DNA from 2 places in the Rhizobium mulingense genome. Region 2 is predicted to be linked to the other one. Evidence: predicted binding sites of a transcription regulator. Region 2 holds the regulator's gene; the other holds the start of a gene.
The links. The regulator LexA, encoded in region 2, represses DNA repair genes until DNA is damaged. The targets are predictions, from matches to a motif close to TGTTCNNNNTGTGTTCNG.

Region 1 (4,846 bases), on a different contig from region 2:
TCCAGCGAGCGCTGGTGGGGGAAGAGGCCTTCCTCCCAGCCGGGGAGGAAGACGGTATCGAATTCCAGGCCCTTGGCCGAATGCAGCGTCATGATCGAGACGGCGTCGAGGTTTTCGTTGGTTTCTGCATCCATGACGAGGGAGACGTGCTCGAGGAAACCGCGCATCGACTCGAAGCTCTCCATCGAGCGGATCAGTTCTTTCAGGTTTTCGAGGCGGCCCGGCGCTTCGGCGCTCTTGTCGTTTTTCCACATATCGGTATAGCCGGACTCTTCGAGGATTTGCTCGGCAAGTTCGGTGTGCGGCGTATTTTCAAGCAGTTCCTGCCATCGGCGGAAAGATTGAATCACGTCGAAGAGGGCTTTGCGCGCCTTCGGCTTCAACTCATCCGTCTCGATCATGTCGGCGGCTGCCGCCAGCATCGGGATGTCGCGGGCACGCGCGTAGTCGTGCAGGGCGCGTACTGTCGTGTCGCCGAGGCCGCGCTTCGGCGTGTTGATGATGCGCTCGAAGGCAAGGTCGTCGGCCGGCTGCGCGACCAGGCGGAAATAGGCCATGGCGTCGCGGATTTCCAGGCGCTCGTAGAAACGCGGGCCGCCAATGACACGATAGTTGAGGCCGAGGGTGACGAAGCGGTCTTCGAACTCGCGCATCTGGAAGGAAGCGCGCACAAGGATCGCCATGTCGTTCAGCAGATGCTTGCCCCGCTGGAGCTGCTCGATCTCTTCGCCGATGGCGCGGGCTTCCTCCTCCGAATCCCAGGAGGCGTGGACCTGTACCTTGACGTCGTCGGGATCGGCGCGGTCAGTGAACAGCGTCTTTCCCAGGCGGCCTTCATTATGGGCGATCAGATGGGCGGCGGCACCGAGGATATGTTCGGTCGAGCGGTAATTGCGTTCGAGCTTGATTACCTTAGCGCCAGGGAAATCCTTCTCGAAGCGCAGGATATTGTCGACCTCGGCGCCGCGCCAACCGTAGATCGACTGGTCGTCGTCGCCGACGCAGCAGACATTCTGCGGCTCCCCCTTGCTGCGCTGGGCCAGCAGCCTCAGCCACATGTACTGGGCGGTGTTGGTGTCCTGATATTCGTCGACGAGGGTATAACGGAAGCGGCCGTGATATTCCTTCAGAAGATCCGGATTCTTGCGGAAGATCGCGATCGGATGCATTAGCAGATCGCCGAAATCGCAGGCGTTGAGCGTCGACAGGCGCGCCTGATAGGCGAAGTAGAGATCGCGACCGCGGCCATTGGCGAAGGCGCGCGCGTCGCCTTCGGGAATATCGGCCGGGCCGAGACCCTTGTTCTTCCAGGTGTCGATCATGCCGGCGAACTGCTTGGCCGGCCAGCGTTTGTCATCGAGTCCCTCGGCCTGGATCAGCTGCTTGATCAGACGGACGACGTCATCGGTGTCGAGAATGGTGAAATCGGAACTTAGGCCAACCAGCTCGGCATGGCGGCGTAGCAATTTGACGCCGATCGAATGGAACGTGCCGAGCCAGGGCATGCCTTCGACGGCGCCGCCGACGAGCAGGGCGATGCGCTCCTTCATCTCGCGCGCGGCCTTGTTGGTGAAGGTGACGGCGAGAATCTGCGAGGGGAAGGCGCGGCCAGTGTTGAGGATGTGGGCGATGCGCGTGGTCAGCACCCGTGTCTTGCCGGTGCCGGCGCCGGCAAGGACGAGAACCGGCCCTTCCAGGGTTTCCACGGCTTCCGTCTGTTCGGGATTAAGGCCTGCGAGGTAATCCGGTCGCTTGCCGCCGTCGCGTGCCGCCATGGCGCGGGCGGCGATACCGGCTGGCGCCCTTTCGGCGGATGCGGCAGACGGCTGCGGCTTGCGCGCCATCTCGCTCGGCTCTTCGTCGAAGAAGGGAATATCGTCGAAACTATTGCTCATGGCGCGTAATGTAGTGATTCGGGAGGGAAAGACCAGAAAAGATGTTCTGCTTTCATTCTTGAACCACCGCTATTGCAGACCGATCGGGCGGCAGGGCCGCCGCTGGGTGTGACTGCGATCGCCGTACGGACGCGCAGCAAAAAAATCCGAGCCTCGCCTGTCGGAACCAAGGCCGACGAGACGTCCTTGGGGCATCGGACAGGAGTCCGGCAGCCCTAGCCAACAGGAAGCTATCTATGCCGAAGGTCGTTTCAAATCTCTGGTTCGCGGAGCAAGCGCGCGAAGCCGTCGAATTCTACGTATCGGTCATTCCGGATTCCAGGATCGGCCACACCACCATATTGCCGGCGGAAACGCCGAGTGGACCTCCGGGCAGCGTCGAACTGATCGAATTCACGCTGGGCGATCAAGCCTTCCTGGCGATGAAGGCCGGCCCGCTCGACAGCTTCAACCATTCTTTTTCGATTGCAGTTCTTCTGGAAGGCCAGGCCGAGATCGACCGGATATGGGACGCCTTCCTCGCCAATGGCGGCACGCCGGAGGCTTGCGGCTGGCTGAGGGACCGGTGGGGCCTTTCCTGGCAGATCGTGCCGCGGGTCCTTTCCGAGATGATCGCCGACAGCGATGAAGAGCGGGCCAAGCGCGTCACCGAGGTGATGCTCGGCATGGTCAAGATTGATCTTGCCGCGCTGGAGAGGGCGTTCAACGGCTGAGGCCGTTGGAGGCGCGATTAGGAATCGGGCGCGTGATCGCCACGCGCCTTTCCCCTGAAATTTACCGAATTTACTGGCGGCGTACCGGCGTCCGCTCGATCGAGGCTGCCCTTATCGGCTGCCGATCGCTGTGTTCTCGCATTCTCGAATCACGGGCGCCATTGCACACCTTTTTGACATTCATGTCACGTCGCTAAATGTGCTGATATCGCAATAGGCCTTTTTTCAACTACAATATGAAACAGTTTCGTAGAGTAAAAAATTACCGGTGCATGCAATTTTTTGTGCATTGCTTCAAACCGCCGGTGAGCGTCGAATATACCTACGAAACTATTGATTCTTAGGAACGCCGTGGCCATCTCGATGGTTATACGGCTTAGAGCCTGCGGCATAACCTTAATGGAGGTCCCATGCTGAGTGAATCCGTATTCGATGCGTTCACGCGCAGTTATGAAGCGCGACGCGAGGCCGACATGTCGGTTTCGGAATATCTCGACCTCTGTAAAAAAGAACCGATCGCCTATGCCAATGCGACGGAGCGCCTGCTCGCTGCGATCGGCGAGCCGCAAATGGTCGACACCGCCAGGGATGCGCGCCTCGGCAGGATCTTCATGAACCGGACCATACGGGTCTATCCAGCATTTGCCGGCTTTCACGGCATGGAAGAGACCATCGAACGCATTGTATCCTTCTTCCGGCACGCGGCGCAGGGGCTCGAGGAGCGCAAGCAAATCCTCTATCTGCTCGGCCCGGTCGGCGGCGGCAAGTCGTCGCTCGCAGAGCGGCTGAAGCAGTTGATGGAAGTTCATCCGATCTACGTGCTGAAAGCGGGTGATGAGATCAGTCCTGTGTTCGAAAGCCCGCTCAACCTCTTCGATCCTGAGACAATGGGCTCGCTCCTCCAGGAGCAGTACGGCATTCCGCTGCGGCGCCTGAACGGGCTGATGAGCCCATGGTGCCTGAAGCGGCTCGACGACTTCGGCGGCGACATTTCCCAATTCCGCGTCGTCAGGATACAACCTTCGCGGCTGCGCCAGATCGCAATTGCCAAGACCGAACCTGGAGACGAGAACAATCAGGATATCTCGTCGCTGGTCGGCAAGGTCGACATACGCAAGCTGGAAACCTACTCCCAGAACGATCCCGATGCCTACAGCTATTCGGGCGGGCTCAACCGCGCCAACCAGGGCATTCTCGAATTCGTCGAGATGTTCAAGGCGCCGATCAAGATGCTGCATCCGCTGCTGACGGCGACGCAGGAAGGCAACTATATCGGCTCCGAAAATATCGGTGCCATACCCTTCTCCGGCATCGTCCTTGCGCATTCGAACGAGGCGGAGTGGCAAACCTTCAAGGCCAACAAGAACAACGAGGCCTTTATCGACCGTATCTGCGTCATCAAGGTGCCCTATTGCCTGCGGGTGACGGAAGAACAGAAGATCTACGAAAAGCTGATCGAGGGATCGGAATTGGCAGATGCGCCATGCGCCCCGGCAACGCTTGAAATGCTGGCTCGTTTTTCCGTTCTTTCCCGCCTGCGCAAGCATGAGAACTCGACCTTCTTCTCGAAGATGCGCACCTATGACGGCGAAAGCCTGAAGGAAAGCGATCCGCGCGCCCGCAGCGTCCAGGAATACCGCGATGCTGCCGGTATCGACGAAGGCATGGACGGGATCTCGACCCGCTTCGCCTTCAAAGTGCTCGCCTCCACCTTCAATCACGATACCACGGATATCGGCGCCGATCCCGTCCATCTGATGTATGTGCTGGAACAGGCGATCCGTCGCGAGCAATTTCCCGACGATGTCGAGAAGCGCTATCTGGAATTCATCAAGGCCGATCTTGCACCGCGCTACGCAGAGTTCATTGGCAATGAGATCCAGAAGGCCTATCTTGAATCCTATGCGGACTACGGACAGAATTTGTTCGACCGCTACGTAGATTATGCCGATGCCTGGATTGAAGATGTGGACTTCAAGGATCCCGATACCGGCCAGCTTCTCGACCGCGAGCTCCTCAATCAGGAGTTGACGAAAATCGAAAAGCCGGCGGGAATCGCCAATCCGAAGGATTTCCGCAACGAAATCGTCAAGTTCTCACTGAGATCGCGGGCAGCCAACGGCGGAAAAAATCCGTCATGGACGAGCTACGAGAAGATCCGGGAAGTCATCGAGAAGCGTATGTTCTCGCAGGTGGAAGATCTTTTGCCGGTCATTTCCTTCGGATCGAAGAAGGATT
Region 2 (4,846 bases):
GACCGATCGTGCCGCTTTTGACGGCGAGGTCGACTGATTTGTCACCGATTTTTATTGTTGCGCTTTGATCCGTCATGCTGATCCTCCGAAATGTCGGTGGCGCCACAAAAGCGCCATAGGGGTTAAGCGTCCTTTGCGATAGCTATATGATCGCGAGGCTAATGCCAAGTTACCGTGACGGCATTTTGTGCATTGCGGCATCACCTTTTAGGCACTGCAGCGATGAGCAGCACGCATAGCGGAAACCGATGATTCGACTGGCCTTTTCGCACTTGCGATTTTCGCTCGCATTTCAATCGATTATGCTTGCCGGATTTGCTCGGAGGTTGCATTCTGGCTGCTTGGAAGGGTGAGTTCGGGCGGCGCATGCAGGAATTGACGACAGTCGAATTGCGGCCGCAAGCGGGCGTCGGTCTTGCCGATCCAGCCGATCTTCCTGCCCCTGCCGCGGTGATGCGGCCGGCAAGAACCCAGTCCGCGATGTCGTTGCGCCATCGGCTGCCGGTGGCAATGACACAAGCACTCCATGCTTGCGGCCGGATGCTAAGCGAGGAGGCCGACCATGGCCGCCTGCTCTTATTCTCGCCGGTCTTCCTCGGTGCCGGCGCCGCATTCTGGTTTCTTGCTGCAACGGATTTTCCTCTCCTTCCATCGTTGCTCTGCCTCTCGGTGCTGATGCTTGCCGTGCTCGTCGCCGGCCGCAGCCGGCCGGGCTTGCGGGCGACGCTTATGGCGCTTGCCCTCGTGGTATGCGGCATGCTCTGCGCGCAGCTCGAAAGCTGGCGGGCCTCGACTGTCATCCTCGATTCATCCGTGACGACGACGGTGACCGGTCGCGTCGAGCGGCGCGAAGGCGATGATCGTGGGCGGTGGCGCTATGTTCTTACTGTCACCGGCACCGAGGCGCCACAGGTGAAGCGGCCTCCAAGGCGCATAACTGTGATCGCCCGCGGCGCCGATGCGCCATTCGAGATCGGTGACATCATCACCGGCCGAGCACGGTTGACGCCGCCGGCGGGGCCGGCACTTCCCGCGCTCAACGACTTTTCCTTCGGTGCTTATTTCGATGGCATCGGCGCCAACGGTTTCTTCTACGGTGCGCCGGAGAAAGTCGATTCGCAGACGGGCCCGCAGCCTGCGAGATCGCCGCCCGAAGCTCTGCTCGAATGGCTTTACCAGTTGCGCAGCCGCATCGGCGATCGCATACGCTCGATTCTGCCCGGCGACACGGGCGCTTTTGCCGCTGCTCTGGTGACCGACGAGCGGCGCGCAATTTCAAAGGAAACGACGGAGGCGCTGCGCCAGTCCGGCCTTGCGCATATCGTGGCGATCTCGGGCCTCAACATGGCGTTATCGGCCGGCATCTTCTTCGTCGGGTTCCGGATGCTGCTCAGCCTTGTTCCGGGTGTCGCTCAAGCCTACGCGACAAAGAAGATCGCCGCTGGCGGCGCGCTCGTCGCCGTTACAGCCTACTTCCTGATCTCAGGATTCGGGGTTTCGGCCGAACGCGCCTTCATCATGATGGCGATCATGCTGATTGCCGTCTTCTTCGATCGGCCGTCGATCAGTCTGCGCAATGTCGTTCTCTCCGCGCTCGTCATCATCGCCATTTCACCCTCAGAAGTACTGGGTCCGAGCTTCCAGATGTCCTTTGCCGCGACTTTGGCGCTGGTGTCGGGCTACCAGCTTTGGAAGGACCGGCGTGTGCGGGAAAACCCGTTGCTGAAGCTGCCTGCCCTGCGGCCGGTCGTGGCGGTCGCCGGCTTCTTCGGCGGCGTCTTCCTGACCTCGTTGATCGGTGGCTTTTCCACGGCGTTGTTTGCTGTTGAGCATTTTCATCGCCTGACAGCTTATGGCCTGCCGGCGAACCTTGCGACGATGCCGATCATCTCCTTCATCGTCATGCCGGCGGGGCTGCTGGCGATGTTGCTCATGCCGTTCGGCCTGGACGCTCCGCTCTGGACGGTGGTCGGCTTCGGCCTCGATCTGGTGATTACGGTCGCCAAGACGGTGTCCGGCTGGGGCGGCAATATCGACCTCGGCCGTTTGCCCGGCTGGTATTTCGCCGTCGCCGTGGCAGGCTTTCTGCTGTTAACGCTGCTCCGCACCCGATTGCGCCATGTCGGCACGTCGATCCTCGCCGTCGCGACGCTCATTGTGTTGATACTGCCGGGTTCCCGGCCGCCGGATCTGGTGATATCCGAGGATGGTGGTTTGGTCGCGCTCATCGCGCCGGCGGCGATGGCTTCCAACCGTGAAAACCCGCCGGACTTCATCTTCGACCAGTGGCAGAGAGCGCTGGTGCTGCCGACGCACCACCCGCCGAAGATGCTGGATGGGCCTGCCATCCCGGCGCAGGGTGATGACCGCCGGGTCAGGCTTTCCCGCGATCAGCAGAATGAAGCGAGGACGGCAATGGTGGCCGCCGCAGCCGGCGGTGAGGCAAATCGGTTTTCTTGCGTGAAGAAGGCTTGGTGTATAGCCAGGCTCGGCAATGGCCATGTCGTCGCCGTCATCGACAATGCCGCCTATCTCGGCCCGGCCTGCGACGCCGGCGTGGTTGTCGTGACCTCGGTGCGCCTGCGGTTCGACCGCTGCCGCTCGGGTGCGACACTCTTTACCGGCGAGACGCTGCGCAGGACCGGTTCCGTTGAATTGCGCTTTGCGCAGACGGGATTCGAGGTCGCAACCGCATTCAGCGCCTTGTCGCGTCCATGGATGCGCCACCGCGCCTATGATTGGCGCAAAGACGGTTTTACCGAATCCGGACCGTCTGCTGTCAGTGATAACGGCGAATGAGGCCGACCAGCTTGCCCTGCACCTTGACCCGGTCGGGCCCGAAGATTCGGGTCTCGTAAGCCGGGTTGGCGGCTTCGAGGGCGATCGAGGCACCCTTGCGGCGAAAGCGCTTGAGCGTCGCTTCCTCGTCGTCGACCAGGGCAACGACGATATCGCCGGGACTTGCGGTGCTGCCGTTGCGGATGATCACCGTGTCGCCATCGAAGATTCCGGCGTCGATCATCGAATCGCCCTTGACCTCCAGCGCATAATGCTCGCCTGAGCCGAGCATATCCGCAGGAACGATGATGTCGTGCGTGTTATTCTGGATCGCCGAGATCGGAACGCCGGCTGCGATCCGGCCCATTACCGGCACGGACACAGAGTTGCCGTTGTCGGCGATCGGCTTTGCGGCAGCTGGGGCGGCGACCGGCTGGGGCTTGCCGAGGCTGCCTTCGATAACGCTCGGCGAAAAACCGCGGCGCGGCTGAAGACTGGGGCTATAGGCCTCCGGCAGCTTGATCACTTCCAGGGCCCGGGCGCGGTTCGGTAGGCGGCGAATGAAACCACGTTCCTCGAGCGCCGTGATCAGGCGATGAATGCCGGATTTCGAGGCGAGATCCAGGGCATCCTTCATCTCGTCGAAAGAGGGCGGAACGCCGGATTCCTTCATGCGCTCATGAATGAAAAGGAGAAGCTCCTGTTGTTTGCGCGTGAGCATCGACGTAGACCCCGTGATTGAAACAAATCCAGAACAGACACTATATGTTCCATATGTGTTCCGCAAGTAGCTAAATTTCCGTAAAACTTCGCGCCAACTCGTCGAGATTTTTGTTTTCATTCGCCGGATTGGCGCACATGTCTTGCATTGGGGGTGGTGCTGTCGCACATCTCTGGCGTGTCAGGAGGGATATCATGATCGCACATTCCGCCAAACCGCACCCGCTGGATCATGTCGTCCTACCAGTCGTCAATATCGACCTGGCGCGCGAAAGGCTCGGCAAGCTCGGCTTTACCGTCGCCGCCGATGCGCGCCATCCGTTCGGAACGGAAAATGCCTGCGTTTTTTTCGCCAACAAAACCTATATCGAGCCGCTCGGCGTGGCGAGTGTCGAGGAGAGCGAGACAGCGGCCCGCCAGGGCAATGTCTTCATCGCTCGCAATCGCGCCTTCCGCTTCCGCTGCGGCGAGGAGGGACTTTCGGCGCTGGCCTTTCTCACCGAGGATGCCGGCCTCGATCATCGGCGGTTCGTCGGCAACGGCGCGAGCGCCGGCGAGATGCTGCAGTTCAGCCGGTCGATGCGGATGCCGGACGGTTCGGAAAGCGTCGGCAGCTTCAAACTGGCTTTTTCAGGAGATCTGCGCGCGCCCGACTTCTTTCTCTTCACCTGTCAGCGCATCAATGCCTTCCCGGCCGGTCGCGCCGCCCTGGAGACGCATGCCAATGGCGTAACCGGCATTGCCGAGATCGCGCTTTGTACGCCGGAGCCGGCGGCGTTTGCCGCGTTCGTTGGTCTTGCCGCCGGGCAAACGGCGGTGGAGAAAACCGGTTTCGGCATGAAGATCGCCGCCTCGAATGCCAAGATCAGCCTGATGACGCCGGAAGGGCTGGAGGCATATTTCGAGCTTGTCGTTTCCGCCGCCGATCGTGGCCTGCGCGGCCGGGCAATCCTCTTCACCGTCACCGATCTTGCCGTGACAGAAGCGCATTTGGCTGCTAACGGAGTGACATACACACGCAAGAACAATCGCATTCTGGTGAAGCCCACGCCCGGGCAGGGCGCGCTTTTTGCCTTCGAGGAACCACGATGAGCACTGATACCAATTCCGAGGTCAAGATCGGCGAAGGCGAAGGCCAGATCACCTTTTCCAATACCGGCCGCTTGTCGCTGATTGCCGGCCCCTGCCAGATGGAGAGCCGCGATCACGCCTTCATGGTTGCCGGCACGCTGAAGGAGCTCTGCGCAAAGCTCGGCATCGGCCTCGTCTACAAGAGTTCCTTCGATAAGGCGAACCGCACCTCGCTCTCGGCCGAACGCGGCATCGGGCTTGAAAAGGGCATGGAGGT

Region 1: the regulator LexA is predicted to act here: its motif matches at 1,938-1,955, upstream of PYR71_RS10745 (ATP-dependent helicase).

What each region holds. Positions count from the first base shown of each region.
Region 1 is NZ_JARFVE010000004.1:384,084-388,929, forward strand. Features, by position in the region: gene PYR71_RS10745 (ATP-dependent helicase) at 1-1,895, opposite strand, end outside; gene PYR71_RS10750 (VOC family protein) at 2,132-2,608, shown strand; gene PYR71_RS10755 (PrkA family serine protein kinase) at 3,019-4,846, shown strand, end outside.
Region 2 is NZ_JARFVE010000006.1:214,403-219,248, forward strand. Features, by position in the region: gene gltA (citrate synthase) at 1-76, opposite strand, end outside; gene PYR71_RS16095 (ComEC/Rec2 family competence protein) at 367-2,799, shown strand; gene lexA (transcriptional repressor LexA) at 2,780-3,499, opposite strand; gene PYR71_RS16105 (VOC family protein) at 3,694-4,590, shown strand; gene kdsA (3-deoxy-8-phosphooctulonate synthase) at 4,587-4,846, shown strand, end outside.